DNA from 2 places in the Ethanoligenens harbinense YUAN-3 genome. Region 1 is predicted to be linked to the other one. Evidence: predicted binding sites of a transcription regulator. Region 1 holds the regulator's gene; the other holds the start of a gene.
The links. Region 1 encodes HrcA, which represses chaperone genes, less so after heat shock. Its sites were predicted from a motif close to TGTTAGCACTCNNNNNNNNNGAGTGCTAACA; they were not measured.
Positions count from the first base shown of each region.

Region 1 (15,246 bases):
TCCACGCTTTCTGCCGATATGGCCCGCGGCGGCCCGCGCCGCACCCGTGGACTATCGGCGGATGGCACGGGCGCCCCTAAGCGGCACCCGCCCCATAGCAAATCTTATTCTACCCGAAATGGAATGGGCTGTAAACCCCTATTTTGTGAACAACACGCCCGGCACCCGCGAGAATGCACACGCGCGCAGCAAAAAGAGGCTGCTTTCACAGGAAGCCGGCCCCGCGTCCTTCGCGGACCGATCATCGGCCGCACCGGGAACACGGGCGGGACAGTTCCATTGGAAACACCCTCTTGTTTGCAAAACGTATCTTATTTCACCATGCCGGCGACTTCCGCCGCCAGATCGTCGTGCCGTTTCTCCAAGCCCTCGCCTTTTTCAAAGCGCACGAACTGCGTGATTTTGATGCCGCCGCCCAGTTTCTTGGCGGTCTCTTCGGTATATTTCGACACCGTCAGATCGGCGTCCTTGACGAACTCCTGATCGACCAGGCAGATTTCTTTAAAGAACTTGCGGATGCGGCCGTTGACCATTTTCTCCGCGATGTTCTGCGGTTTGCCCTCGTTCATGGCCTGCACGGTGAGCACTTTCTTCTCTTCCTCGACCACGTCGGCCGGCACGGCCTGCTCGTTGAGGTAACGCGGGTTCATCGCCGCGATCTGCATGGCGATGTCTTTGCCGTATTCCCCAAAGCCGTCTTTGCCCGCCACGTCGGTGTCGAACTGCACCAGCACGCCGATGCGCCCGCCGCCGTGGATATAGGTGATGAGGTCGCCTTCCAAACGGACGAAGCGGCGGATCTTAATGTTCTCGCCGATGGTGAGCACTTTTTCATGCAGCACTTCGGCCACGGTCAGATCGGAGCCTTCCGCTTTCAGTGCCAGCAGGGTATCCAGATCGGCCGGGTTTTGCTTGAGGATGGTGTCGGCCACCTGCCGCACAAATTCCTGGAACGAATCGTTCTTGGCCACAAAGTCGGTCTCGGCATTCACTTCCAGCACCAGGCCCGCGTGAAGGGACGGATCGACCTCGGCAAAAACCACGCCTTCCGCCGCGATGCGGTCGGACTTTTTGGCGGCCGCGGCCAGGCCTTTTTCACGCAGGTATTCCACGGCTTTGTCGAAATCGCCGTCGGACTCCGTCAGCGCCTTCTTGCAGTCCATCATGCCGGCGCCGGTCTGCTCCCGCAGCGCCTTCACGTCTTTTGCTGTAAATGCCATTTATAATTCCTCCCTGTATGTGTGTCGTCAAACCATTGAAAACGACGGATGTATCCTCATAAGAAAAGGGCGCCCCGCCCACGGCCCGAACCCGATGGCGCCCCGCATACGGGGGAATCTCCCTATATGCGGAAGCGGCGTCGGGCCGTCCATGTGTCGGAGGCAGCCCCATCCACATTGCCTGTTTGCGGGGGCGGATGCCCCATTTCCCTGGAAATGCGCCTTTATTGCGCGGCGGCGGTTTCCCCGGCCGCTTCGCCGGCGGCCTGTGCGTTCTGTTCGCCCTGCTTGCCTTCCAGCAGCGCGTTGGCCATCACGGAAGAGATCAGGCGCACAGCGCGGATGGCGTCGTCGTTGCCGGGGATGACATAGTCGATCTCATCCGGATCGCAGTTGGTATCCACGATAGCGACGATGGGAATGCCCAGCTTGCGCGCTTCGGAAACGGCGATGCGCTCTTTGCGCGGATCGACGATGAACAGCGCCGCCGGCAGTTTTTTCATATCTTTAATGCCGCCGAGGTATTTCTCCAGCTTCTCGATCTCCAGCTTGAGTTTGACCACTTCCTTTTTCGGAAGCAGTTCAAACGTGCCGTCCTCTTCCATCTTGCGCAGCTGGGCAAGACGGTCGATGCGGCGGCGAATGGTGCGGAAGTTGGTGAGCATACCGCCCAGCCAGCGCGCGTTGACGAAATACGCGCCCGCGCGCTCGGCTTCCTCGCGGATGGAGTCCTGCGCCTGCTTCTTGGTGCCTACGAACAGGATGGTGTTACCGCCCTCGGAGAGCTTGCGCACGAAGTTGTAAGCTTCTTCGAGCTTGCGCACGGTCTTCTGCAGATCGATGATGTAGATGCCGTTGCGCTCGGTGAAGATATACGGGGTCATTTTCGGGTTCCAGCGCCGTGTCTGGTGGCCGAAATGCACGCCCGCTTCCAAAAGCTGTTTCATAGTAACGACAGATGCCATAATCAAAAAACCTCCTGGTTTTACCGCCGCACCGCGTGAAATTTCGCCCGGGGAAACCCTTCCTGCGCATTGCAGAAAAAAGGCACCGTCCCGAACGCACGGTGCGTGTGTTTTAGCAGAAGTATTGTACCACATTCCGGCAATCTTTGCAAGCTCTCAGTGAAGAAAACTGAAAATGCCTTTTTTTCTGCACGGCCGCGCGGGGCCGCAGCAGGGCTCGCAGTCCACCAGGATGGTATCCTCCCCGATCTTGTCGATATTTTCCCACGGGATGAGCAGATCCTCATCCCGCCCGAAAAGGCCGAAAAAACGCGGCCGGCCGAAAATGATAAGCGCTTTGACACACCCGTCGCAAATGCTGATCTGCACGTCGCAGACATTACCGAGCCGGCTGCCGTCCCGCAGGTTGATGACATCTTTGCAGGAGAGTTCCTCGATCGTGGTCAAATCCACACTGCACACCTCCACAAGGGCCGGCGCGGCGCCGGCGTTCCTGCTTCCACTTTATGCGGCAAGGACAGTGCGGATACCCGTCACATCTGGCTTTTGATCTTGGAGAGCGCCCCTTTTTCCAGCCGGGAGACCTGCGCCTGCGAGATACCGATCTCGGAAGCGACCTCCATCTGGGTGTGCCCTTCGAAAAAGCGCAGGTAGAGAATGCGTTTTTCCCGCTCGCTGAGGGCGCCCACAGCCTCCTTGAGCGTGATCTCGTCCAGCCAGTCGCTGTCTACCGTTTTGTCTCCGATCTGGTCCATCACATAGATGGTGTCCCCGCCGTCGGAGTATACCGGCTCGTAGAGCGACACCGGTTCCACCACCGATTCCAAGGCCATCACGATCTCCTCTTTGGGCATATCCATCTCTTTGGCCATCTCCTCAATGGTCGGCTCCCGCTGATTTGCGTTCATCAGCCGCTCTTTGCACTGCATGGCCTTATAGGCGATGTCCCGCAGCGAACGGCTGACACGGATGGGGTTATTGTCGCGCAGATAGCGGCGGATCTCGCCGATGATCATAGGAACGGCATAGGTGGAAAAGCGTACATTCTGAGAAATATCGAAGTTGTCTATGGATTTCATCAGCCCGATGCACCCCACCTGGAACAGATCGTCCAGATTCTCCCCACGGTTGGTGAAGCGCTGGATGACGCTGAGCACCAGCCGGAGGTTGCCACTGATGAGTTCTTCCCTGGCGGCAAGGTCGCCCTGTTTCACGCGCTTGAGCAGCGCCGTTTTTTGTGATTCCGTCAACACTTTCAATTTGGAAGTGTTCACGCCGCAGATTTCCACTTTGTTGAACTGCATACACGACCCTCCCGAAAACTGGAAATAAAATTCCATTTCCAGTATTGCCGTGCGGAACGGTTCGTATACGCATGCGCTGCGCGCCCACCCATTTTTTATGAGCGGTAAATTTTTCATGCGGGCTATGCCCGCCCCCGCTCACCGCCGCCGCACTGGAAATCAAAAAGCATGGAAAAGATTTACCTGGTTTTCAAGCTGGATGCCTGCCATTCGACTTGCAGACCTTTGCTACGGCCGTTTCCGCGCTGAAATCTTGCAGTTCTGTCATGCAGAACTGCGGTATACGGCAGAAAATCTCCGTGCTATACTGAGCGCAAGACAGGCGGCCGGGCGCAAAACAGCCGCCCGGCCAATGCCGGACGGCTGTTTTGTTTCGGTTGGTTTACCCCACGCGCTCGATCTCCTTCTTCAGCCGCTGGATGATACGTTTTTCCAGCCGGGAGATATACGACTGCGAGATGCCCAGCGAATCCGCCACCTCTTTCTGGGTGCGCCCCGGGCCGCCGCGCAGACCAAAGCGCATCTCCATAATGACGCGCTCGCGTTTGGACAGGTGGCTGATGGCGGCGGCCAGCAGACTCTTATCCACATCCTTTTCGATGTTGTGGTGTACCACGTCGCTGTCGGTGCCCAGCACATCGGAAAGCAACAGCTCGTTGCCGTCCCAGTCCACATGCAGCGGTTCGTCTATGGAGACCTCGTTTTTCTGGTTCTGCGTTTTGCGCAGGAACATCAGAATCTCGTTCTCAATACAGCGAGAGGCATAGGTGGCCAGCTTGATGCCGCGGGACGGGCAGAACGTGTTCACCGCCTTGATGAGGCCGATCGTGCCGATGGAAACGAGATCCTCCACGCCCACGCCGGTGTTTTCAAACTTTTTGGCGATATAGACCACCAGCCGGAGGTTGTGCTCGATGAGCCGGTTTTTGGCATCCTTCTCCCCCGCTTCCAGCCCGCGCAGACAGGCGGCCTCGTCCTCCGCCCCAAGAGGAGCCGGGAGCGTATCCGGCCCGTTGATATAATAGATGCGGTTTTCGTCTAAAAGCAGCTTATGTATCACGGCCATGCATGCGCGCATGGCCCGCCGGTACAGTTCGCGCATCGCCGGCAAAAGAATCATCTCCCGATAATGTGTTGATCAGCATGGGGGTGAGCAAGGCCCGATACCGCCCGTCGCTGCTCAGGCGGCCCCCGCAAACGGCTATGAATACATCCTTGGTTTTCACCGTCCGGTTTTTCATCTGTACCGCCAGTTCATCCGGCCGGAAGGCGGGCAGCAGGCCACCCTTCCCGTTCAACCCGCCATATGGCACCATGCGCAGCCGGTTCTCCCAGCCGCTCCCCTCCAGCCGAGGCAGTTCCCCGGCCGCCCCCTTTTGAAACACGGGCCGCAGCGCACGCGGCAGCAGCGGCTGCACCGCTCCATATTCGACCACCATCACCGGCATGCCCGAGAGCGGATCGCGCAGGCTGTTGCCGGTGTCCAGCATGGCGGAAAGCGAAACCGTTTTGCCGTCCACCGAGAGCGCCAGGCTGTAAAAGCGGGACTCGTGCCGGCGCACCAGCCTGGAAAACAGTGTGATGGCCACATAGCAGGCGCCCGCCGCCAGGATGAGCGTGACCGGCGAGATATCGAAATATACCACGCCGTTGCGCATGAGCATGCCCGGCGGTGTGCAGAAAAAATAAAGTGCGAAAATCAACCCGCCGAACGCAAAACTGACCAGATAAAAAAGCCCCAGCATCTGCAAAAAGGATTTGACGGTGGAAAAGCGGTAGGCCGCCAGCACGATACCCACGGAAAGCAGGGCTTTCAGGCCGGCCGTATAGAGGATACCCATTTCCGGCAAAAAGATGAACAGCGCGTACAGCGCGCCCACCCCCGCCCCCAGAAGCAGCCGCAGCCTTTTATCCTGCCGGTGGAGCATACGGGACACGGTAAGCAGAATAAAATAGTCCAGGATGAGATTGACGGCGAACAGAACGTCTATATAGACCACTCGTACCATTGCATCGCCTCGGCAAACCAATTTCCCGCGGCCCCAAACGGGTTGCTTTTATTATAAGCGCGGCGGCGTACAAGGATTGTCACATTTTGGACGTTCCCGCATATGTTCCGTTTGCCGGTTCCGTTCTCCCGGTTCCGCGCCCGGAGCCAGGCGCCGCACCGGGATCTTCCTTCGTGTTCCATGCTCTTTCGTCCGACACTGGACAAAGCAGGCACAAATAGTATAATGTATAGGAATTCACACACAAATCCAACTATATTCAATCACATTTCATCACATCCTTGTTACTACAACTACAAAACAGCGAATCGGAGGAAATTCTACATGGAAAGCGAAAAAATCAGCTTTCGGGAACGCTTCGGCTACGGCGTGGGCGATTGGGCCCACAATCTCGGATATGCCTCGTTTGGGTGGTTCATTGTCATCTACTACACGCAGGTGCTGAAGATCAGCGCGGCGGCCGCGGCAGTGGTCACGCTGGTGGCCATGTTCGTAGGCGGGCTGGCCGACGTGGCCGCCGGCATCGCGGTGGATAAGACCCAGACCCGCTACGGCAAGGCGCGACCGTGGATTTTGCGCATGATGGTGCCGTATGCCGTTTTTCTGGCGCTGATGTTCTCGGTGCCGGACATCGGCATGACCTGGAAAATGGTCTGGGCCTTTTCCAGCCTGCTGATCTTTCAGGTCATCTATTCGTTCATCAACTCGCCCTACGGCATTCTCAATTCCCTCATCACGCACAATCAGTATGAACGGTCCGTCGTCAACCTGTTCCGCACCTTCCTCGCCTATGGCAGCGGCATCATGGTCAGCTGCGCCACCCCGCTCATTGTCACGTCCTACGGCGGCAGCTACGCGGGCTGGAGCCGCACGGGCATTACATACGGTGTTATCGCCGTCGTGCTGTTCCTGATGGTCTTCTTCTGGACCAAGGAGCGCGTGAACCTGCCGGGCGTGAAGCAGGCCGGCCTGTCGCTGGGCAAATCCATCCGCACGCTGCTGAGGAACGACAACTGGCTGTTCATCGTCATATTCGGCGCGATCTTTTTCTTTTTCTATGTCTCCAACTGCTCCACCACCATCCTCTACGTCACCTATGTGGTGGGCGCGCCAACCGGACTGCAGCAGACGCTGAACATCGCCGTGGCGCTCGGCTTCTACATTCCCATCATGATCGGTACGCTGCTGCTGCCCAAGCTGATTCTCCGCTTCGGCAAGCGCAACCTGTGCATGGCGGGCGTCGTCATTGTCATGCTCGGCTCCGCCGCCATGCTGGTGCAGCCTTCCAACCTCACGCTGCTGATCGTGGGCAGCATCATCAAAGGATTCGGCATGTCTCCCGTCATGGGCTGCTACTATGCGATGGCGACCGACACCATCGAATACGGCGAGTGGAAGACCGGCGTGCGCATCGAGGGCCTGACCTACAGCACCTCAAGCTTCACCGTGAAAGTCGGCAGCGGCCTGGGCACCGCGGCGGTGAGCATTGCACTGGCCGTCAGCGGCTATTCCGCGCAGGCACATACGCAGGTATCCTCCACTGTGACCGCCATCCAGTTCATGTACCTCGTCCTGCCACTACTCGTGGGCGCACTGATGCTGTTCCTGCTCTCCCGCTACAAGCTGGACAGCGTCTATCAGAAAGTGGAGCAAGACCTTGCCGAGCGGCACCATAAAGCCGCAACAACCCCCGTAGCAGGCTGACAGACTTGCTCGCCGGATATCCATTTGCGCGCACAAAAAGCCCGGTACGGTTCAATACCGTACCGGGCTTTTCTCTATGCCTTTAAAACAGGCCTTTCAGTTTTGCAAAGAAGCTCTTGCGCTTTTCATAATGCGGACCGTCTTTGGTCGCGTCGTCAAACTGGCGCAGCAGCGTCTTTTGCTGCTCGGTCAGGTTTTTGGGTACCTCCACCGTCACGCGCACGAACTCGTCGCCCGAACCGTAGCGGTTGAGGTTCTTGATACCCTTGCCCCGCAGGCGGAAGGTTTCGCCCGGCTGGGTGCCGGCCGGAATGTGCATATCCACCTTGCCGTCCAGCGTGGGCACATGGATGTCGCTGCCCAGCACAGCCTGCGCAAATGTGAGCGGCACGTCACAGTATATATCGAACCCACGGCGCTGGAAGATCTTGTGCGCGCGCACCGAAACAGAGATATTCAAGTCGCCCGGAGGACCTCCGTTGCGGCCGAAATCGCCCTGTCCGCGCAACGTGAGAACCTGCCCGTCGTCAATACCGGCGGGAATGTCGACCTCCAATTTGCGCGGCTTGCGCACTTGGCCCACGCCGCGGCAGTCCGGGCAGGGGTCTTTGACAATCTTGCCGGTGCCGTGGCAATGCTCACAGGGGTGGGAAGTGGACATGACGCCGAAGGGTGTACGCTGGCTGACCTTGACGGTGCCGGTGCCGTGGCAATAGGAGCAGGTTTCGGGATGGGTGCCCGGCTTGGCTCCCGTGCCGCCGCAGGTGGAGCAGGTGACCACGCGTGAGGCCTCCACCTGCTTCTTGGCACCTTTTGCGGCCTCCTCAAAGCTGATGGTTAAATGGATATGGATATCATTGCCGCGCATGGGGCCGTTGCGCGCACCACCCTGCCCGCCGAATCCGAATATATCGCCCAGATTGGAGAAAATATCGCCGAAGTCGCCGAAATCAAACCCGCCGCCGTAGGCACCGCCCGGGCCGCCGGCCCCCGGATTGAAGTTCGGGTCCACGCCCGCGTGGCCAAACTGGTCGTAACGCGCGCGCTTTTCCGAATCGGAAAGCACTTCGTAGGCCTCATTGACCTCTTTGAACTTTTGCTCTGCCGTTTTGTCCCCCGCATTGAGGTCGGGGTGGTACTGTTTTGCCAGACGGCGGTACGCTTTTTTGATCTCATCGTCTGAAGCGCCCTTGGCTACACCCAGCACCTCATAAAAATCGCGTTTGTCGGCCAATCCTATCACCACTCACACTGTATTGCAGTTCACGGCGCGAAGCGGCCGCCTGAGCTGCATGGGTTCGATGCGTTCGCTGCCGTTCTGCGGACCGATACGGTTGCAGGAGAGAGCCGCACCCTCCCCTGCAAACCGCATTGATCGTTTATTTGTTTTTGTCGTCGTCGTTCACTTCGTGGAAATCCGCGTCGTGCACATCGGGACCCGCGCCGCCGTCTTCGCCTGTGGAACCGGCGCCCGCTTCGGGACCACCCGCTTCGGGGCCGCCCGCTTCCGGACCGCCCTGGCCCGCGTTCTGCGAATAGATTTTTGCGGTGACTTCATACAGTTGCTTGGAAAGCGCTTCCTGCGCGGCCTTGATGGCCTCCATATCGGTGCCTTTGAGGGCCTCTTTCAGCGCTTTAGATTTTTCTTCCACGGCGCTCTTATCCTCTGCGGAGACCTTATCGCCCAGATCGGTCAGCGTTTTTTCCGCCTGGAACACGGCTTGGTCGGCGGCATTGCGGGCATCGACCTCTTCACGGCGCTTTTTGTCTTCTTCGGCAAACTGTTCGGCTTCCTTGACCGCCTTTTCAATGTCGTCCTTGTTCATGTTGGTGCTGGACGTGATGGTGATGTCCTGCGATTTACCGGTGCCGCGGTCTTTGGCGGACACATGCACGATGCCGTTGGCGTCAATGTCAAAGGTGACCTCGATCTGCGGCACGCCGCGCGGCGCGGCCGGAATGCCGTCCAGATGGAAGACACCGAGCGATTTGTTGTCCTTGGCCATGGGGCGCTCGCCCTGCAGCACATGCACCTCAACGGAGGTCTGGCCATCGGCCGCGGTGGAGAACACCTGACTCTTGTTCACCGGGATGGTGGTGTTACGCTCAATGATCTGGGTAAACACACCGCCGAGGGTCTCGATGCCCAGAGAAAGCGGGGTGACGTCGAGCAGCAACAGGCCCTTGACCTCGCCGCCAAGCACGCCGCCCTGAATAGCCGCGCCGACCGCGACGCATTCATCCGGGTTGATGCCTTTAAACGGTTCTTTGCCGGTGAGCTTCTGCACCATTTCCTGCACAGCGGGCACGCGGGTGGAGCCGCCGACCAGCAGAATCTTATCCAGCGCGCTCGGCTGGAGACCTGCGTCCGACAGCGCCTGTTTGACCGGACCGGCGGTCGCTTCGACCAGTTCGGCGGTCAGCTCGTTGAATTTCGCACGGGTGAGCGTCACATCCAGATGTTTCGGGCCGGTGGCGTCCGCCGTGATGAACGGCAGATTGATCTGCGTGCTGGTCACGCCGGAAAGCTCAATCTTCGCCTTTTCCGCCGCTTCCTTCAAGCGCTGGAGAGCCATCTTGTCGCTGCGCAGGTCGATGCCGTTTTCCTTTTTGAAGCCGTCGGCCAGCCAGTCGATGACACGCTGGTCGAAATCGTCGCCGCCCAAGTGGTTGTTGCCGGCCGTGGCGAGCACTTCCTGCACGCCTTCGCCCATCTCAATGATGGAAACATCGAACGTGCCGCCGCCGAGGTCGTAAACCATGATCTTCTGGTCTTTTTCCTTATCAATGCCATAGGCCAGCGCGGCGGCCGTCGGCTCGTTGATGATGCGCTTAACATCCAGACCCGCAATCTTGCCCGCGTCCTTGGTGGCCTGGCGCTGCGCGTCGGTGAAATAGGCCGGCACGGTGATGACCGCTTCGGTCACGGCGCCGCCGAGATAGGCTTCCGCATCCGCTTTCAGCTTGGCAAGGATCATAGAAGAAATTTCCTGCGGGGTATAGGCCTTGCCGTCGATGTTGACTTTATAATCGCTGCCCATTTTCCGTTTGATGGAAATGATGGTGCGGTCCGGGTTGGTGATGGCCTGCCGCTTGGCAACCTGCCCGACCATGCGCTCGCCGGTCTTGGAGAACGCCACGACGGACGGCGTGGTGCGCGCGCCCTCGGAATTGGCGATGACAACCGGCTCGCCGCCTTCCATCACCGCCACGCAAGAGTTGGTGGTACCCAGATCAATTCCGATAATTCTGCCCATATACAATTACCTCCTGTATACATGCCTGCCGGCATGGATCATTTCATATATTTCCAACTTCCCCAAAAAGGAATGCTCAGTTGGCGACTTTGACGACCGAGTGGCGAATAACCTTGTCCCCGATGGCATAACCTTTCTGGAACACTTCGGCCACCACCGACTCGCCCAGACTGTCGTCATCCACATGGGCGACGGCGTTGTGGCGGTCGGGGTCGAACGCCTGCCCGGCCTCGGCCTCGATCTCAACGACGCCCAGAGCGGAAAACCCGGCTTCCATCTGCTTGAGCGTCATCTCCACGCCCTGCTGGAAACTCGCAGGGTCGGCTTCGGCAAAGTCGATGGCGCGCGCCAGACTGTCCAGTGCGGGCAACAGCGCCTTGACCGCTTTGGCCGAGGCATCGGCGCTCAGCGCTTCTTTTTCGGAAGCCGTGCGCCGCCGATAATTCTCATACTCGGAGAGGGTGTTCGCCAGACGCTGGTTGAGCGTGTCGGTCTGCGACTTGCAGGTCTGCGCGTCGGCTTTGGCAGCGTCAAGCTCTTTTTGCAGGCGTTCGATCTCCGCTTTCTGGCTCTGGAGCAGCAGCTTGATCATTTCCGCTTCGGAAAGCTCTTTTTTGTTCCCAGCGTTCTCCTTTGCGGATTCCGCCGCCTGCGTGTCCGGCTCTCCGGGCGTTTCCGCCTCGATCTCCAGCTCCGGCTCTTTGGGTGTCTCCGCGTCTTTGCTGTTCTTCAAGGAAAATGCCTCCTTCGTACGGCTTTTCTATACGACGTCCATTTTTACTCCGCAATCCGGCTTGTCTTTTTCGAATCGGCGGAGCACTACTCATCGGGAAAGGTGTCATTGATGAGTTTGCTTAACACGGACGAGAAATATTCGATATGCGAAACCAGCTTGGCATAAGGCATCCGGATGGGACCGATGATACCCACGGCACCCTGTGTTTTGCCGCCCACCCTGTACGGTGCGGCGATCAGGCTGGAAGATCGCATGAGGTCGGCACCGTTCTCCGTGCCGATGCGCACCTTCACCTGCCCGCGCACGCCGTCCACCAGCTTGGAAAGCTGCTCCCGCTGCTCCAAGAAGCGGATAATCTCCAGCGCGGAGCCGTCGTGAAATTCGGGGTAACAGAACAGGTTCGTTTCGCCGCCGAGGAATACTTCGGCGTCGCCCAGCACGCCGATCTCATCGAACACGGCTTCCAGAACCGGTTTCAGCGCTTTGGCGTACTGCATCAGCGCCTTGTTCATTCTTTCTTTCAGTTCCGGGGTAGCCGCCTCGGGCGGCAGGCCCGCGAGCTTCTCACGCAGCATATTGGAAAAATAAGCCAGCATATCGGCGTCCACATCCTCGCCCGCCTTGCAGAGGCGGCTGCGCAGCACACCCGGCGAAGCAACCAGCACGATGAGCATCGAGCGCCTGCCCGCGGGCATGACTTCCACGCTGCGGATGCGGATGTTGGCGCGCTGCGCGGCGGAAACCGCCACGCAGCCGGTAATGGCCGCCAGCACATCCCCCGCCTTGGCGAGCACGCCGTCCAGATCGCTGCCGTCGATGCGCAGCACGACGTTAATGCGCGCCTGCTCCGACTTGGTGAGCGGGTAGGCGTTCATCAGCGAATCGACATAATACCGGTAGCCCGCCTGCGTGGGGATGCGACCTGCCGAGGTATGCGGCTGCTCAAGCAGGCCCATCTCCGCGAGTTCGGACATTTCGTTGCGGATGGTGGCTGAAGAAAGGTGCATTTCCAGCATGCCGGCCAGCAGTTTGGAGCCCACCGGTTCCCCGGTCGCCACATAGCAATCCACCAGCGCGCCCAAAATGTGCTTCTTTCGATCATCAAGCTGCATGAGAATCACCCCCGATCCCGGAAAAACGCCGCCTCGGCGCCGATACGCTCCTATCCCCGGCGAATGCCGGTGTGGAATTTAGCACTCACAGCCTTCGAGTGCTAACACTATGTACTCTATCACCATTCGCGCAAAATGTCAAGGACTTTGCACAGGGAAAGCGGAAGGAATTTCCGTCCCCTTTCCTATGGAAAAAGCAGCGCGCCGATCACCGCATTGCTCACGAGAAATCCCTGCCGGGTGAGCGCGATGCGCCCCGCGCCGCGCCGCAGAAACCCGCCGTTTTCCAGCCGCTCGACCGTCTTTGCGTCGAAGGCGGAGAAATTCGCGCCGCACCGCGCACGCAGAGCGTTTTTCTCCACACCGTCCGCCAGGCGCAGGCGCAGCATGACATATTCCTCAAAGCCGCCGCCCGGGCCGTCGCCCTCCGGCGGCCTGCCCGTGAGAAAAGCGGCAAGGTCACGTGCATAATGGAAGCGACGCCCATCAAGGAAGCCGTGTGCGCCCGGCCCCAGCCCGAGGTATTCGCCGCAGTCCCAATACCGCAGGTTGTGTCGGGAAGCAAAGCCTGGTCTGGCAAAATTGGAGATCTCATACTGCGCGTAGCCGCGGGCTTCCAGCGCGTCACAGGCGGCAAGGTAACAGTCGGCCTGCAGGTCCGTGTCCGCTTCCTGCTGCCCGCGCATGGCGAACGCCGTGCCCGGCTCCACCTTCAGCAGATAGGCCGACACATGCTCCACGCCCTGCGCCGCGGCAAATGCCACCGAGCGGCGAATGCTCTCCGGCGTCTGCCCCGGTGTGGCCAGCATCAGATCGAGTGAGAGGTTGGCAAAGCCCGCCTTCCGGGCAGCCTCCACCGCGCGCGCCACGTCCGCCGTCTTATGCCGGCGGCCCAGCGCGGCAAGTTCCGCGTCGCAGGCCGACTGCATACCCAAAGACAGCCGGTTGAAGCCCGCCGCCCGCAGCACCGGCAGCAACTCCGCCAGATCGGAGCCGGGATTGGCCTCTACCGTGATTTCCGCATCCGGCGCGACGGGATAGATCTGTTTGAAATACGTAAGCAAAGCAGCCAGCGTGCCGCCAAGCAGCACGGGCGTGCCGCCGCCGAAATAGACGCTCTCCACCCGCCGCCCGGCCAGGCGCGGCACATAGGTGCGGGCGGCGGCACGCAGAACATCCGCATACTGCGTGGCCACTTCCGGTGCGAACGGCACCGAGTAGAAATCGCAGTACGGACACTTGGCGGGCGCACAGAACGGCACGTGGACATACAGCCCCAGCGACGCGCTCATTCGTCCAGCTTGAGCACGGACATGAACGCTTCCTGCGGCACCTCTACCGAGCCGAGCTGGCGCATGCGTTTTTTGCCCTCTTTCTGCTTCTCAAGCAGTTTCTTTTTGCGGGTGATGTCGCCACCGTAACACTTAGCCAGCACGTCCTTGCGCATGGCCTTGACCGTTTCGCGTGCGATGATACGCCCGCCCACCGCCGCCTGAATGGGCACCTCAAACAACTGGCGCGGGATGACGTCCTTGAGCTTTTCCGCGATGCGCCGCCCGCGTGCATAGGCCTTGTCGGCGTGCACGATGAACGACAGCGCATCCACCACCTCGCCGTTGAGCATGATGTCGAGCTTGACCAGCCTGGAGGGCGCGTAGCCTTTCACTTCATAGTCAAAGGAAGCAAAGCCGCGCGTGCGGGATTTGAGTGCGTCAAAGAAATCATAGACGATCTCATTGAGCGGCAGTTCGTAATGCAAATCGGCGCGGGTGGCGTCGAGGTATTTGGTGTCTTTATACACGCCGCGGCGCTCCTGACAGAGCTCCATGATGCTGCCGATATAATCGGTGGGGGTGAGGATGTGCGCCGTAATCATCGGCTCCTCCGCCTGCGCGATCACGTCCGGCGACGGAAAGTTGGTGGGGTTGTCGATGAACACCGTTTCGCCGTTTGTCTTGATGATCTTGTAGACCACGCTGGGCGCGGTGGTGACCAGATCGAGATTATATTCGCGCTCCAGCCGCTCCTGAATGACCTCCATGTGCAGCAGCCCCAGAAACCCGCAGCGGAAACCGAACCCCAGCGCGATGGACGTTTCCGGCTCGAACGAGAGCGAAGCATCGTTGAGCTGGAGTTTGGCCAGCGCGTCGCGCAGGTCGCCGTATTTCGCGCCGTCGGCAGGATAGACGCCGCAGTAGACCATTGGGTTGACCTTTTTGTATCCAGGCAGCGGCTCTTTCACACCGTTTTCCACGGTGGTAACGGTGTCGCCCACGCGGGTGTCCGCCACGTTTTTGATGCTGGCGGTGAGGTAGCCGACCTCGCCCGCGCACAGGGCCTCGGCGGGCTGCAAACAGGTGGGTAGCATATAGCCCACCTCCACCACGTCGAACTCCGCGCCGGTGGCCATCATCCTGATGCGGCTGCCGGGCTTCACGGTGCCGTCCATCACCCGCATGTAAACGATGACGCCCTTGTAACTGTCGTAATAGGAATCGAAGATAAGCGCGGAGAGCGGCTTTTCCGGGTCGCCCTGCGGCGCAGGGACAGCGGCGATGATCTTGTCCAGTACGTCCTGAATGTTCAGGCCCGTCTTAGCGGAAATGCAGGGCGCGTCATCCGCCGGGATGCCGATGACATCCTCGATCTCGGCTTTCACACGGTCGGGGTCGGCGGAGGGCAGATCGATCTTGTTGATGACCGGCACCACCTCAAGCCCGTGATCCACCGCCAGATAGGTATTGGCCAGCGTCTGCGCCTCGATGCCCTGCGACGCGTCCACCACCAGGATGGCGCCCTCGCAGGCCGCCAGAGAGCGGGACACCTCGTAGTTGAAGTCCACATGGCCGGGCGTGTCGATGAGATTGAGCTCATACGCCTGCCCGTCGGTATGCGTATAGCTGAGCTTGACGGCGCGCGCCTTGATGGTGATGCCCCGC
Region 1 is NC_014828.1:1,758,870-1,774,115, forward strand. Features, by position in the region: gene tsf (translation elongation factor Ts) at 312-1,220, opposite strand; gene rpsB (30S ribosomal protein S2) at 1,445-2,185, opposite strand; gene ETHHA_RS08200 (YlmC/YmxH family sporulation protein) at 2,342-2,638, opposite strand; gene sigG (RNA polymerase sporulation sigma factor SigG) at 2,719-3,489, opposite strand; gene sigE (RNA polymerase sporulation sigma factor SigE) at 3,872-4,567, opposite strand; gene spoIIGA (sigma-E processing peptidase SpoIIGA) at 4,539-5,498, opposite strand; gene ETHHA_RS08220 (MFS transporter) at 5,823-7,202, shown strand; gene dnaJ (molecular chaperone DnaJ) at 7,285-8,436, opposite strand; gene dnaK (molecular chaperone DnaK) at 8,582-10,459, opposite strand; gene grpE (nucleotide exchange factor GrpE) at 10,536-11,192, opposite strand; gene hrcA (heat-inducible transcriptional repressor HrcA) at 11,279-12,307, opposite strand; gene hemW (radical SAM family heme chaperone HemW) at 12,493-13,599, opposite strand; gene lepA (translation elongation factor 4) at 13,596-15,246, opposite strand, start outside.

Region 2 (15,246 bases), 1.4 Mb from region 1:
TTTTGGCATATCGGGCCGGGCATGCGCATAGAGTGATACTGCCCGGATATGGGCAACGAAATCCGTCTGACGGAAAAATGCGCGGGGGGAAAAATGATGGCGGTGCAACAGGAAAGCCAGATGCCAAAAAAAGTACATAATATCATTCTGGAGGACAGGCGGCTGCTCACCGTGTCCGGCGTGACCGACGTGGACAGCTTCGACGAGGAGACGGTGGTGCTGTTCACCGAGCTGGGCGAACTGACGGTGCACGGTTACAACCTGCACATGAACAAGCTCAGTGTGGAGACCGGCGAGGTCAATGTCGAAGGGGATATCACATCGTTGTCCTATCGGGATGAAGTGCCCCGCGGCGGCGGGCTCTTTGGCCGGATCTTCAAATAAGGGGGATGGCAGTTGACCGTTTCGGTGTCTTCCCAGATGATGCTGTTCTTGTTTTCCATGGGGATCGGCGGCGCGTTCGGCCTGGTGTACGATGTGCTTTACCTTGGCCGCCTGCTCTCACCCTGCGGCAGAGTCCTGTCCTTTTTGTGGGACTGCCTGTATCTGCTGGCCTGCGGATTGTTCACGTTTTTATTCCTGTTGGCGGGCAACGCGGGAGAAGTGCGGTTTTTCCTGCTGGAAGGGGAACTGCTGGGTTTCCTGTTTTACCGTTTCACGCTGGGCGTGCTCGTGTCAAAAGCGATGCGGTGGTTCGCCGCCCGAACACGCAGCGCCGCCGCGGAAGCCGGCAGGCGGCTGAAACGTCCCGTGGCATGTGCAGGCAGGCGATTCGGCCTCTTTGTTTCCCAAAAATGCGGGCAAATGAAAAAAAGACTGCCGAAAGACCGCAAAGTTGTGAAAAGGTGCTTGAAACCTGCGCGCAAAGTGATGTATAATTTATTCCATAGAACTCATTATAAGACGGCTGGGCCCAATACGCCTAAGAAATAATGTTTCAGGGGCTGACAGATGAAAAAGCATAAGAGTATCATTTTCCGCATGGCGCTCGGGGTATTCGTTCTGTATATCGTCGTCACCCTGATTAACCAGCAGGTGCAGATCGGTCAGCGCAAGGCCGTGCTGGCACAACTGGAGACGCAATATAAGCAGCAGCAGGGGCAGAACGCCGAGATCGAGCGCGCCCTGTCTGAAAACAACGACCAGTATATGGCCGGTGTCGCGCGGGACAAGCTTGGCTACACCAAATCCAATGACCGGATTTATATCAATGTGGCGGGCAACTGACAGGCGATTTCCGGCTGTTTTCATAGACTGTGACCGGGGGGATTTTCTGCGCGCGGGAGCGGCTGCAAGCAGCTGAGGGGGCCCGTGTGGCAGAACGGTTTCGATTTACCGCGTTTTAGGGAGGATAAGCAGGTTTTATGCAGCTTGAGGTTGGAGCCGTATTGGAAGGAAAAGTGACGGGCATTACCAAGTTCGGCGCTTTTGTGGAATTGCCGGGCGGCAAAACAGGCATGGTGCACATCTCCGAAGTGGCGCCCACATTCGTCAAGGAAATCCGCGATTTTGTGCAGGAAAACCAGACGGTGAAGGTTAAAGTGCTGGCCATTACCGATGACGGGAAAGTCAGCCTTTCCATGAAACGGGTGGAAGCCGCACCGGCGCCGAGGCGTCCGGTGGCCGGAGGAGGGCGTCCGGGCGGATACGAATGGTCCCCGCGCCGGAACGACAACCTGTCGTTCGAAGAAATGATGAACAAATTCAAACAGTCCAGCGACGAAAAGCTGTCCGACCTGAAAAAATATATTGATCCCAAGCGCGGGAATGTTTCCCGACGTGTCGGCACAAAATAAACCGGGTGCACAGGTGTTTTCCGATCATCTCTTGCGCGGGTGCGCCGGTCTTGTCAAAGCCGTTCCGAACTGTGGATACGCGAGGTGCAGCCGATCTTGCTGCGGGGCGTTGCGCCCGCAGCAGGCCGGGGGCCGGGCGCGCACGGGGGTTTGGGGCCGCTTTTTTTATTTCCCCGTTCCACAGGTAAAAAAACAGCCGCCTTGCGGCGGCCAAAATCAAATGAGTTTTGGGGAAGTGAAAGGGTATGAAGGGAGTTGCATATATAGATTACCATAAATAGAAAAAAATGTAAACACATATATGCAAAAAAATTTTTGAATTTTTAAAGGTGGGGTTTGTATGGTGGATGTTTTGATTGTCGGCGGCGGGCCGGCGGGCATTACGGCGGCGGTATATGCCGCGCGCGCAGGGCTTTCCACGATGATCCTGGAGCGGATGGGCGTGGGCGGACAGGCCGCCACAACCTACGAAATAGAAAACTGGCCGGGAAACACGCTCATCTCCGGGTTCGACTTTTCCTCCAATCTGGAGAAGCACGCCAAGGCGGTGGGTTCCCAACTGGTGTATGGGGATGTCACGGAGTTTGAACTCGGCGGCAAGGTCAAAAAAGTGCACACGGCAAAAGAGACCTATGAGGCCCGGGCGGTGGTGCTGGCCATGGGCGCAGAGCGCCGCCTGCTGGGCGCGGCGGGTGAAAAGGAATTCACCGGGCGGGGTGTTTCCTATTGTGCCACCTGCGACGGCAACTTTTTCCGCCAAAAAGCGGTGGCGGTTGTCGGCGGCGGGAACAGCGCGGTGGAAGATGCCATCTATCTGGCCAATATCTGTGAAAAGGTGTCGATCATCCATCGCCGTGACCAGTTCCGGGCCGAAGGGTATCTCCAGCGGAAGCTGGACGGGCTTTCCAACGTGGAAAAAATCTTTGACACCGGAGTGGAGCGTATCGAAGGGGAAAATGCCGTGACTGGCCTGGCGCTGAAAAACAGCAAAACCGGTGAAACGCGTGAGCTGCCGGTGGCGGGCGTGTTTATCGCCGTTGGGACCAGGCCGCGCACCGAATTGCTGGCCGATGTACTCCCGCTGGACAAGGGCGGCTACGTGGATGCGGACGAATCCTGCATCACGCCGCTGCCGGGTGTGTTCGTGGCGGGGGATATCCGCCAAAAGGCCCTGCGGCAGCTTGTTACCGCCGCTGCCGACGGTGCCAACGCCGCCAATGCCGCCATCCACTACCTCAACTGAACGGGGCGGGCGCTGCCCGCGTTTTGTTCAGGGGAGTATGGATTGTACGGGATGCTGCACAGCCTGAAGCGGGCGCAGCCCGCGTTTTTGTTCAGGAAGCGCGATGGTTCGGCAGGCGCATAGTCTGTTGGTTCGTAAAACATGCTGTTGCCGCGCCGCCGCTCTCGGCGGCGCGGCCTGTATTCATATAGAGGAAAAAAACGTGTTGATTCAAAATGCGCGCATCTTTACCATGGAAGGTGCAGTGATCGAAAACGGCTGGCTGGAAACCGAGGGGGGGCGCATCCGGGCACTGGGCGGCATGGAAACGATCCCCGCGGCGGCGGGCGACGTATTCGACGCAAAAGGCGGCAGTTTGCTGCCGGGGCTGGTAGACGCGCATACCCATCTGGGTATGTGGGAGGACAGCCTGGGCTTCGAAGGGGACGACGGCAACGAGAAGACCGACCCGTCCACCCCGCATCTGAGCGCGGTGGACGCGGTCAATCCGCTTGACCGCTGTTTTGCCGAGGCGCGCGAGGCGGGCATAACCACCGTGGTCACAGGGCCGGGCAGCGCCAATCCCGTGAGCGGGCAGCTCATTGCGATGAAGACCGCCGGCCGGCGCATTGACGACATGCTGCTCAAGGCGCCGGTTGCCATCAAGTTTGCATTGGGCGAGAACCCCAAAACGGTCTATCACGACCGTGATGAAACACCCACCACGCGCATGGCCACGGCCGCCATCATCCGTGAGCAGCTGCTCAAGGCGATGCGTTACCGTCAGAAACTGCTGGCCTGCCGGGAAAACGACGAGCTGGAAGAACCGGAGTTCGATTATAAATGCGAAGCCCTGCTGCCGCTGCTGGCCAGAGAAGTGCAGGCGCATTTCCATGCGCATCGCGCAGACGATATCTTTACCGCGCTGCGCATCGCCAAAGAGTTTGAACTGGATGCGGTGATTGTTCATGCCACCGAAGGGCACCTGATTGCGGAAGAGCTGGCGGCGGAACAGGCGAAGATCCTGTCCGGCCCGTTTTTGTGCGACCGTTCCAAACCGGAGTTGAAAAACCAGTCGCCGGTTTCGCCGGGGCAGATGATGAAGGCCGGCTTACATCCTGCCATCATCACCGATCATCCGGTCGTGCCGGTGCAATACCTGCCGCTCTGCGCCGCGCTGGCGGTGCGGGAAGGGATGGAGCACGATGCCGCGCTGCGCGCCATCACCATTCGCCCGGCGGAGATTCTGCATCTGGAAAACCGCGTAGGTTCGCTGCGTCCGGGCAAGGACGCCGATCTGGTCGTGTTCGACGGCGATCCGCTGGATTTTTATGCGCATACCGTGTTCGTGGCGGTCGGCGGCCGTCGCGTCAAATAAAGGAGGTTGTCATGGAGATCCGGGAGGTCACAGCGGACAAAAAGCGGCTTTTGCCGCTGCTTCTGCTGGCCGATCCCTGCGAGGCCATGATCGACGGTTATCTGGCGTCCGGCAGGCTGTTTGTGGCTGAGCAGGATGGGGCGCCGGTGTGCACGGCGGTGGTCTCGGAACGGGCCCGATGCCGCCTGTGAACTGAAAAACCTGGCAACAGACACGCCATATCAAAACAATGGATATGCGTCGGCCATGCTGCGGTATTTGTTCGTCTGTCTTAGCGGGCGATATCACGCGATGTACGTGGGCACCACGCCGAAAATCGCCCCGTTTTATCAGAGGTTCGGCTTTGTATATCATCACACCGTTCCCGGGTTTTTCACATGGAATTATCCCGAACTGGTCTATGAAGACGGTGTTTGCTGTACCGACATGCTGTATTTGAAAAAAACATGGGCGGAATAAGGATTTTCTGTTTTCAACCGGAGAAAAAGGAGGGCATATGGCGGACCATCAGCCTTTCATCGTCCAAACGGGGCAATCTCACGCCGTGCGCGATGGGTGTTCCGCGCGGATGGACGAAGCCGGCGCGCAGGCTGCGGAAACGCAGCCGCGGCCGACCTATACGCAGATGGTGATACATAAAACGCTGGGCGTTTATTTTGCCAGACCCTATTCGCTGGCGGCTTGTTCGGAGCTGGTGCGCCGGCTTCGTTCGCTGGCGTTCATTCTGCTGGCGGCGGCGGGCATCGCCGGTCTGGTGCTGGGTGCGGGTGCACCGGCTTTTTCCGTCGTCTGGGTGGCGTGCGGCATCGCGCTGGTGCTTTGGGGCATCGGCGTTTTCCTGTTTGGGTTTGCGCGCTCTTTGCTCATGTGGCCGGCGGCTGTCGGCTGTGCCGCGCTCTATACCGGCGTGCGGTTCGCACTTTCGTGGGCATGGGGGCTGTCCCCGGTTTTGTTTGCCGCGCTGGCGGCTTTCCTGCTGGCGGTTTTGGCCGGCGTGATCTTTCGGCTGGCCAAGCGGTTCGTCATCGCGTCCAGCGTAACGTTCTGGCAGTATGAGCGCGACGGCATCCTGTGCGCGGCTGACCTTCCGTTGGGCGAGATGCCTCCGGTGGCCGGATATACCGTGTTTTTGCGCGGGGAGGTTCCTGTCTCGTTCGATGCGGAGCAGGAACCTGCGGAGGAAGTTGACATCCTTCTGGAGGACTGCGTTTTTTTCTGCCGGCGGAAGCGGCTGGTTTTCTGCGGATATGCGCTGGACGCGCGGCAGAAGCGGCTGACGCTGTACCTTTACGCGCGTGGAGTCCGGCAAAGCAGGCGCGCGTTCAAACGGTTTTTGAAACGCAGGGGGCTGGAGGCATCGGTGACCTGCAGCACCGATGCGGACTGGCAGCGCTTCCATGAAGAGGTCTATCCGGACGACACGGAATATCAGCAGATCCACAACCGGTTTTTATACGACAATATGGAGGCGGACGGCTTTGATTTTTCACAGGCCGTGCCGCAGGTCTATACGTTTTATTTTGCCCGGCGGGAAGACGCGCGTGCCTTCGCGGAGCAGGCTGTGCCGCTCGGCTACGAGGGCAGCCGGTATTATGACCGGGAGCGGGAAGCGAGTGTGGACGGCGACGGTCCCGCTTTTGCGCATGCCGTCTGCGTGCAGTTGACTGGTCGGGTGGGCCTTGCGCGTATGGATTGCAACACCGGCCGCGCCGTGGAGCTTGCCAGACAATTTCACGGGCGGTTCTACGAGTGGGAGGTCGGGGTGCTGGAGCCGGATGCTTCGACGGCATCAACATAAACCGGGGGCTATAGGCCGGTATGATGCGACGGAAAGCGGCCCCGGAGCGGGCCGTGTTCTGTTTTTTAAGGTTTTTTGGGACAAGGTCTTGCCATTCGCCATTCGACCTGCTATAATATAGAAAATTCCATATAAATTCGGACGAATGCAAAGCATTTTATGTCCAAATTACACAACTGCGGCTTTTTGAAAGCCGGCGCGATACGCGTACAATAAGGAGATGGTCCCATGCATGTCAACATTACAGGCCGCAAAACGCATCTCAAAGATCCCTTCAAAGAAAAGGTCACCAAGAAAGTCGGTAAATTCGACCGCTTTTTTGAACCCGACGCGACGGCATTTGTGACCGTTACGGTTGAGGGAGACCGGCAGACTGTCGAGATCACCATCAAGAACAAGGGCATCGTGTTCCGGTCGGAAGAAACGTCGCTGGATATGTCCGCCTCGCTCGATGTTGCCGTCGATCATATTCTGCGCCAGATCCATAAAAACAAATCCCGGCTTGAAAAACGGCTGCGTGTCGGCGCGTTTGACAGTGTGCCGGAGCTGCCGGATATTCCGCCGATGGAGGCCGTGCCGACGTTTGACGTGGTGAAGGTGAAATCGTTCCCCGTCAAGCCGATGGACGTGCAGGAGGCCATCCTGCAGATGAACCTTTCCGGGCACCTGTTCTTTGCGTTCCAGAATGCAAAGACCGAAACGGTCAATATTGTCTACAAGCGCAGCAAAGGCGGCTACGGTCTGCTGGAGCCTGTGGCGGACGATGAGGAATAATTGCCGGCGCGCGACGGACCACCGGTTTTAACGAGGGCGGACGGTTGCTTCAACCGTCCGCCCTTTGTGTTGTCGGCGCGTGTGGTGTTCTTATCCGGAGCCTTGATAAACATCGCAAAGGGATTTCCGGCGCCGTGCTGTCCCGGAAAGCCGACCGGCACTGCAGTGCAAGAGCAGTGTCATCTGACACCGGGGGACTTGGTAAGTCCGCCGAAGTCGAACGTACCGTCGGACGGATGGTATAGCACCGTACCCGACAGTCGGGCATCCCCCTCAAGTGCCGAGGGGGCGGGGTGGTCGGTGACCTGCATGTCTACATCCAGCTTGAGGGTGTCGCTGCCCGTCCATGAAAGGTTTTGGATGTTGCTGTAATAGACGCCGTGCCAATCCGGATTGGCGGGCGCGCCTTCACGGTAGAGGGTGTAGCCCTTTTTTTGCAGAGGCGCGGCCATCGTGCCGATGAGCTCGCCGGAGAGTGTGTCGGGCTGTCCGAGCGTGATGATGAACCCCCACGACCCCTTGCGGCCGGTCAGGTTGACGGCCACATGCTTCCCGTCGGGGGAAACGGCCGCCTGTGCGATGGACGAGGTATAGCCGTCCACGCTCAGCGTATCCAGATAGAGCTTACCGTCCCGGAGGGTCCACAAGCGGTGTCCGCCGCCCAGCGTGGCTTCAAAATGGTCGGCAAACGCCAGTGTTTTGCGGTCGCTGCTGGCGGAAATGTGCGGGCTGGAAAACGAGCCATCCAGCACGTCCAGCGTGAAAGTGCAGGCATTTCGCACGTTTTTGGAAGGCGAGGTTTTCTCCAGCTCCCGCAGCAGGGGTACGGCCTGCTCTTTTGCCGACGGCACACCGCAATAGCCGATGAGCGCATAGGCGCTTTCCCACTGCACAACATAGCTGGTCTCTTTTAACCCTTTCAGATAGAGGTTTGCGCCGTATTTTTGCAGCAGCGCGGTTTCTTCGCCCGCATCCTCAGAAACGGGATCGTTTGCGTCGTAGAATGCAAAATCGGGCGGGTTTTGGGCCAGGGGATAGGCTTTTTCCCAATAGAGATGGATCTCGTCCGCGGCGGCGGAATCGACGGTCTGCACCGTGCCGGCCGGCGGCAGATACGGGCCGCTGCCGGCGGTGAAAAGCGGGCCTTTCAGCACCGGAGCGGAGGGGGCGCCAGAGCCCTCCGAAGCCGCGCTTTGGCCGGACTGCGGTGCGCTGATTCGGGCGGAAATGGCCGGAGTGGTGTGATGCGGCGCGATGGAGCAGCCTGCCAGCAGAAGCAGGCCGCATCCGAGTGCGAGCAGCTTTTTTTTCATGTTTCGTCTCCCGTCTTTCATGTCATAAGATGGATTGTCCGCTCTCTTCCAGTCTAGCAGGCGGGCAGGACAAATACGGTGTGCAAACCGTTACGAAGTGGTGAAAAAAAGATGACAGGCTGCCGCCCCAGCGAGTGAGAGCACGGTTGTATCGGCTGGGAAAATCGGGTATAATAAACCGATATGGCAGTACGCACCGGCATGTTTCGGCAGTTTTTTCGGGAGATGTCCGGTAAACTGGGCGTATGTGCGGATGGGATGGAGAGACAATGGCGTATACAGTGGTTTGCCCCTGCCTGTTTGGGCTGGAGAGCCTGGTGGCGGAGGAAGCGCGTGCACTTGGCTTTGCCGACGCGGCCGCGGCCGACGGGCGCGTGACATTCACGGCGGACAAAGACGGCATCGCGCGCGCCAACATTGGCCTGCGCTGTGCCGAACGGGTGCTCGTGCGGCTGGGCGAATTCCCCGCTCGCAGTTTCGAGGAGCTGTTTGAGGGGGTGCGCGCCCTGCCGTGGGAGGAATTCGTGGGCAAACACGACGCATTCCCGGTGAAAGGCTGGTCGCTCAAATCCACGCTGCACAGCGTGCCGGACTGCCAGGCCATCATCAAAAAAGCGGCTGTGGAGCGGCTGAAGACCCGCCACCATGTGGAATGGTTCGAGGAGACCGGCCCGCTGGTGCAGATCCGTTTTTCCATTCACAAGGACATTGTGGATATCTGTCTGGACACCTCGGGCGACGGCCTGCACAAGCGCGGCTACCGCCCCAAGTCCAACGAGGCGCCGCTGAAGGAGACGCTGGCGGCGGCGATCGTGCGCCTGTCCCGCCCGTTTGCGGACAAGCTTTTTTGCGATCCCATGTGCGGCTCCGGCACGCTGGTCATCGAGGCGGCCATGCTGCTGCAGAACATCGCGCCCGGCCTGAACCGCAGCTTTGCCGCCGAGCGTTGGGGCTGGCTGCCCGCCGCGGTGTGGCGGGAGGCACGCGCCGCCGCGCGGGATGCGGTGGATCGCAAGCCCTGCCTGATCGAAGGCAGCGACATCGACCCCGCCGCCGTGGCGTTGGCGCGGGAAAACGCCGGTCGCGCGGGCGTGGGGGAAAGCATCCGCTTTGCCCGGCGCGATGTGCGCGATTTTTCGCCCGAGCAGGCGCGCGGCGAGGTGGTGTGCAACCCGCCATACGGCGAGCGCATGCTGGAAGTGCGCCAAGCGGAGGAACTCTATGCCGAGTTGGGTGCGCTCTACCGCAGGTTGCCGCAGTTTCAGTTCTATATCATCAGCCCCAGCGACCGGTTCGAAGCGCTGTTCGGCGCGCGTGCCGACAAACGCCGCAAGCTGTATAACGGCATGATCCGTTGCGAATTGTTTCAGTATTTTCGTCCGCGTGTGAAAAAATAGGCAAAAAACACAAAGAATTCCGTGTTTGTCTGTATGCTGTTTGGCAGATTGACGAAAATGCAAATATTCCCGCAAGGCCCCTTGATTTTTATGGGGCGCGTGATTACAATAGTCTTAGCACTCAAGGAAATGGAGTGCTAATTGTTTGCAGGTATAAAATTCGTTCAAGGAGGAATTTGAAAATGGCACTGAAACCTCTTGCGGACAGAGTCGTTATTAAACTGGTCGAGGCGGAGGAAACCACCCGGGGCGGCATCATCCTGCCGGACAACGCCAAGGAAAAACCCCAGGTGGCGGAAGTGGTCGCGGTGGGTCCCGGCGGCCTGGTGGACGGCAAGGAAGTGCAGATGTATCTGCAGCCTGGCCAGAAGGTCATCGCCAGCAAATATGCCGGCACCGAAGTGAAGGTCGATGGGGAAGAATACACCATCGTGCGGCAGAACGACATTCTGGCCGTTGTGGAATAAGAGCCTGTCCGTAAATCGGAAAAGGCAGGCCCGTTCGCAAACAGTCTGATCAGGTGCCCGGAAGGCAACCCTGTAAATTACGGGAGGTATAGGTTACCATGGCAAAAGAGATCATTTACGGCGAAGACGCCCGCAAAGCGCTCCAGAAGGGCGTGGACCAACTCGCCGATACCGTTAAGATCACCCTCGGTCCCAAAGGCCGCAATGTGGTGCTCGAGCGCAAATACGGCTCGCCCCTCATCACCAACGACGGCGTGAGCATCGCCAAGGAGATCGAGCTGGACGATCCGTTTGAGAACATGGGCGCACAGCTGGTCAAAGAAGTCGCCACCAAGACCAACGACGTGGCCGGCGACGGCACCACCACCGCCACCCTGCTCGCGCAGGCGCTCATCCGTGAAGGCATGAAAAACGTGGCCGCGGGCGCCAGCCCGATGGCCATCAAACGGGGCATCCAGAAAGCGGTCGACGCCGCCGTGGAGACCTTGAAGAAAAATGCGAAACAGATCAGCGGCCCGGCGGACATCGAAAGCGCCGCCACCATCTCCGCGGGCGATGCCTTCATCGGCAAACTGATCGCGGAAGCGATGGAGAAAGTGACCAGCGACGGCGTCATCACGGTCGAGGATTCCAAGACCGCCGAGACCGCCTGCGATGTGGTCGAGGGCATGCAGTTCGACCGTGGCTATATCACCCCGTACATGGCCACCGATACCGAGAAGATGGAAGCCGTCATCGACGATGCGCTGCTGCTCATCACCGATAAGAAGCTTTCCAGCATCCAGGATGTCCTGCCTCTTCTGGAAGAAATCGTGAAAGCCGGCAAAAAGCTGGTCATCATTGCCGAGGACGTGGAGGGCGAGGCGCTTTCCACCCTCATCGTCAACAAACTGCGCGGCACCTTTACCTGTGTAGCCGTCAAAGCCCCGGGCTACGGCGACCGCCGCAAAGACATGCTGCGTGACATCGCCATTCTTACCGGCGGCGAAGTCATCTCCAGCGACCTCGGCTTCGAGCTGAAAGACACCACCATGGCGCAGCTCGGCCATGCCCGCCAGGTCAAGGTCAGCAAAGACAACACCACCATCGTGGAAGGCGCCGGCGACGCGCAGGCCATCAAAGACCGCGTTGCGCAGCTGCGTGCCCAGCTCGCGGCCGCGACCGTCGAGTTCGACAAAGAGAAGCTCCAGGAGCGCATTGCGAAACTGGCAGGCGGCGTGGCGGTTCTCCGCGTGGGTGCGGCGACCGAAACCGAGATGAAAGAAAAGAAACTGCGCATCGAAGACGCGCTGTCAGCCACCAAAGCGGCTGTGGCCGAAGGCCTGGTGGCCGGCGGCGGCACCGCACTGGTGAACACCCTGCCGTCCGTGAAGGCGCTGCTCGATACCGAGGAAGATGCCGACGAGAAGACCGGCATCCGCATCGTCATCAAAGCCCTTGAGGAGCCGGTGCGCCAGATCGCGGCCAACGCGGGTCTGGAAGGTTCGGTCATCGTTGACAAGATCCTCCAGTGCGGCAAAGTGAACTACGGCTTCAACGCCGCCAAAGAAACCTACACCGATATGTTCGAGGCACGCATTGTGGACCCGACTAAGGTGACCCGCAGCGCGCTGCAGAACGCGGCCTCCGTGGCGGCCATGGTGCTCACCACCGAGTCCCTCGTGGCCGACAAGAAGGAAAAAGAAGCGGCTGCTCCGGCCATGCCGAATCCGGGCATGGGCGGCATGGGCGGCATGTACTAAGCTGTTCCTGTTCACGGTTTTTCCCCAAGGGCCGTTTTTTCCAGCAGATAGATGGCTCACAGCGCAGAAGGCGCGGGACGCAGGTCCCGCGCCTTCTGGCGTTTGCGGTGCGGGCTGCGGAAATGCGGGTTGCATTTCAATCCACGCCCTTTTATAATAGGATAGAATGTGTAGCACGGCCGCCGGGGCGGCGGCTTTAATAGAAAGGCGGAAATACGATATGGCACAGGACGGCGGCAAAAAACTGGTGGAGGCCATCACCCCCATGGAAGAGGACTTTGCCAAATGGTATACGGACATCGTGAAAAAAGCGGAACTGGTGGATTATTCGAGCATGCGCGGCTGCCTGTTCATTCGTCCGTACGCTTACGCCATCTGGGAAAACATCCAGAAGGTGCTGGATGCGAAGTTCAAGGAAACCGGGCATGAGAATGTCTATATGCCGCTGTTCATCCCGGAGAGCCTGCTGCAAAAGGAAAAGGACCACATCGAGGGCTTTGCGCCGGAAGTCGCGTGGGTGACGCACGGCGGTGGCGAAAAACTGGAAGAACGGCTTTGCGTGCGTCCCACCAGCGAGACGCTGTTCTGCGAGCACTATTCGCACATCGTGCACAGCTACCGCGACCTGCCCAAGCTGTACAACCAGTGGTGCTCGGTGGTGCGGTGGGAAAAGACCACCCGGCCGTTCCTGCGCTCACTGGAGTTTTTGTGGCAGGAGGGGCACACCCTGCATGAGACGGAAGCGGAAGCCCGCGAAGAAACCACCCGCATGCTCAATATCTATGCGGATTTTTGCGAGCAGGTGCTGGCCATGCCAGTGGTGAAAGGCCGAAAAACCGAAAAGGAAAAGTTCGCGGGCGCGGTGGATACCTGCTCCATCGAGGCGATGATGCACGACGGCAAGGCCCTGCAAAGCGGCACGTCGCATTATCTGGGCGACGGGTTCACCCACGCGTTCGATATCCAGTACACCGGGCGGGACAACACGCTCAAATACCCGTTCCAGACCTCGTGGGGCGTGACCACCCGTCTCATCGGTGCCATCATCATGGTGCACGGCGACGACAGCGGTCTGGTGCTGCCGCCCCGCATCGCGCCCACGCAGTTGGTCATCGTGCCGGTAGCCATGCACAAGCCCGGCGTGCTTGAGAAAGCAAACGAGCTGCTTGTCCGCCTGCAGAAGACGCTGCGCGTGAAGCTGGATGCATCCGATAACTCGCCTGGCTGGAAGTTTGCCGAATATGAGATGAAAGGCGTGCCCCTGCGGCTGGAGATCGGCCCGCGGGACATCGAGCAGAACCGCTGCGTGGTGGTGCGCCGCGACGACCGGCAGAAAATCGAGGTCTCGTTGGACGAACTGGAAACGCGCCTGCCCGCTATTCTGGACGATGTGCACGAAGCGCTTTACAAAAAAGCGCTGGAGCGGCAAAACGCCATGACCTATGCCTGCACCGACTGGGACGGGTTTGTGCGCACGGCGGACGAAAAGCCCGGCTTTATCAAAGCCATGTGGTGCGGAGACCAGGCCTGCGAGGAAAAAATCAAGACGGACGCGGGCCTGACCTCCCGGAACATCCCGTTTGAGCAGGAGCATCTGTCCGATACTTGCATCTGCTGCGGCAAGCCCGCTAAACACATGGTCTATTGGGGCAAGGCCTATTAAGACGGCGCGCACGGGGAAGGTGGGGGAGACGGATGCCGTATCCATGGTTGGATGAGTATCTTTTGTCTAAGATGGACGTCACCAAAGATTATAAAGAAGAGTGGAGTGCCACCCGGTATTTTGTCGGCGGAAAGATGTTCGCTATGCAGGGCGGCGATAAGACTGGCAAGCCGGTCTTTACCATGAAACTGGAACCGATGTACGGCGATTTTCTGCGCCGCACCCATCCGGATATCGTGCCGGGATATCATATGAATAAGGTGCATTGGAACTCGCTTTATCTGGATGGCGTTGTGCCGGATGACGTGGTGCGCGAGATGGCCGACCAATCGTATCAGATCGTTTTGCAGGCCTTGTCCCGGAAGATACAAAAAGAAATCATCGGCTGACCATAGCAGGGAGCGCCCATGCAGATGTTTACTGCATGGGTGCTCCCTGCTTGTCGTGACCGGTGTCCGCCTATTTTGCCAGTTGCAGCGCTTTGTACGTGATGAAGATGCGCCGCCCGAAAATCGAACCGCAGGAGACCGCCAGCAGCGAAAGGGAGAGCAACGAGGCGAACGGCATCCCCACGAAAAACAGTTGGACGCTCAATTTGATAAGAATAACGGCGGCGTAGAACGCAACGCTTGCATATGAATTGCGGTAGAACACCCCTCTTGCGTCCACGCCGAATCGCATGGATTTGCCGCGCAGTAGCCCGATCCCGAATCCCGCGCATCCGCCAACGATCGTAGCCAGCGCAATCGCGACCTGCATCGCGGGCGCGGGGGCGGGAAACTGCAGGAATGCATCTGAGGTGACGGAAAGAAATAAAACCGGCACCAGCCAGATCAGCACCAGGTTGAAGCGCTTTACTTTGCCTCGCGCGACACTTAAAAACATGAGGATGATCACGAACAGGGAAATGGCAATGAAGATTTGCGGATTCATAACAGACCCCCCTGACAGAAGCGGAATGATTGGCTTGCAAGTGTATTATAAAGGAGATACCCAGTGGTTGGAACATGCCAAACGTCACGATCCGGTATGACATTCGGCACATTCGCGCGTTGGGCAGGCATCCCCGCTGGTCAAGTGTAGGGTATCTAGGCAGATTTGTGCACACCATACAAAAACGTGCACCATATTTCTATAAACAGGCTAAAACATATTTCCTTGCAACAATGTGGGGTTTATGCTATACTGTATAGGCGCGCTGAAAAAAACGCGCAGATATGCGTTGAAGCGAGAGGTTGCCGCGTTTTCGCGGGTAATTTTCGTGGAGTATGTCCGATTTTAAACCGGGCGGTACCATAGTGGACGCCGGGCGCTTTTCGCGCCCTTGCGTAGCGATGCGACATTTTCCCGGATAGATTTGCACCCTGCAGCTATCCGGTTTTTCATTATCCGGTCACGAAACACCCGGATGTGTGTTCAATTTTTATCGCATCGGCGGCAACCGGATTATTCAAGGAGGCGAACCAAGATGGCAGTAAAGGAAAAGATTCGTATCAGGCTCAAGAGTTACGACCATCAGCTCATCGACCAGTCGGCGGAGAAGATCGTGGAGACCGCGAAGCGCACAGGCGCGCGTGTGTCCGGCCCGGTGCCGCTGCCGACCGACCGCGAGATCGTGACCATCCTGCGCGCGGTGCACAAGTACAAGGACAGCCGCGAGCAGTTCGAGACCCGCACCCACAAGCGGCTCATCGAC
Region 2 is NC_014828.1:383,577-398,822, forward strand. Features, by position in the region: gene yabP (sporulation protein YabP) at 94-384, shown strand; gene yabQ (spore cortex biosynthesis protein YabQ) at 397-933, shown strand; gene ETHHA_RS01815 (FtsB family cell division protein) at 952-1,227, shown strand; gene ETHHA_RS01820 (S1 RNA-binding domain-containing protein) at 1,365-1,796, shown strand; gene trxB (thioredoxin-disulfide reductase) at 2,137-3,039, shown strand; gene ETHHA_RS01830 (amidohydrolase) at 3,242-4,396, shown strand; gene ETHHA_RS15745 (hypothetical protein) at 4,408-4,587, shown strand; gene ETHHA_RS01835 (GNAT family N-acetyltransferase) at 4,532-4,855, shown strand; gene ETHHA_RS01840 (ribonuclease E inhibitor RraB) at 4,893-6,194, shown strand; gene hpf (ribosome hibernation-promoting factor, HPF/YfiA family) at 6,423-6,968, shown strand; gene ETHHA_RS01850 (hypothetical protein) at 7,148-8,281, opposite strand; gene ETHHA_RS01855 (THUMP domain-containing class I SAM-dependent RNA methyltransferase) at 8,551-9,678, shown strand; gene ETHHA_RS01860 (co-chaperone GroES) at 9,861-10,145, shown strand; gene groL (chaperonin GroEL) at 10,244-11,887, shown strand; gene proS (proline--tRNA ligase) at 12,153-13,550, shown strand; gene ETHHA_RS01875 (MmcQ/YjbR family DNA-binding protein) at 13,583-13,939, shown strand; gene ETHHA_RS01880 (hypothetical protein) at 14,010-14,483, opposite strand; gene rpsJ (30S ribosomal protein S10) at 15,019-15,246, shown strand, end outside.
Region 2: the regulator HrcA is predicted to act here: its motif matches at 9,791-9,821, upstream of ETHHA_RS01860 (co-chaperone GroES).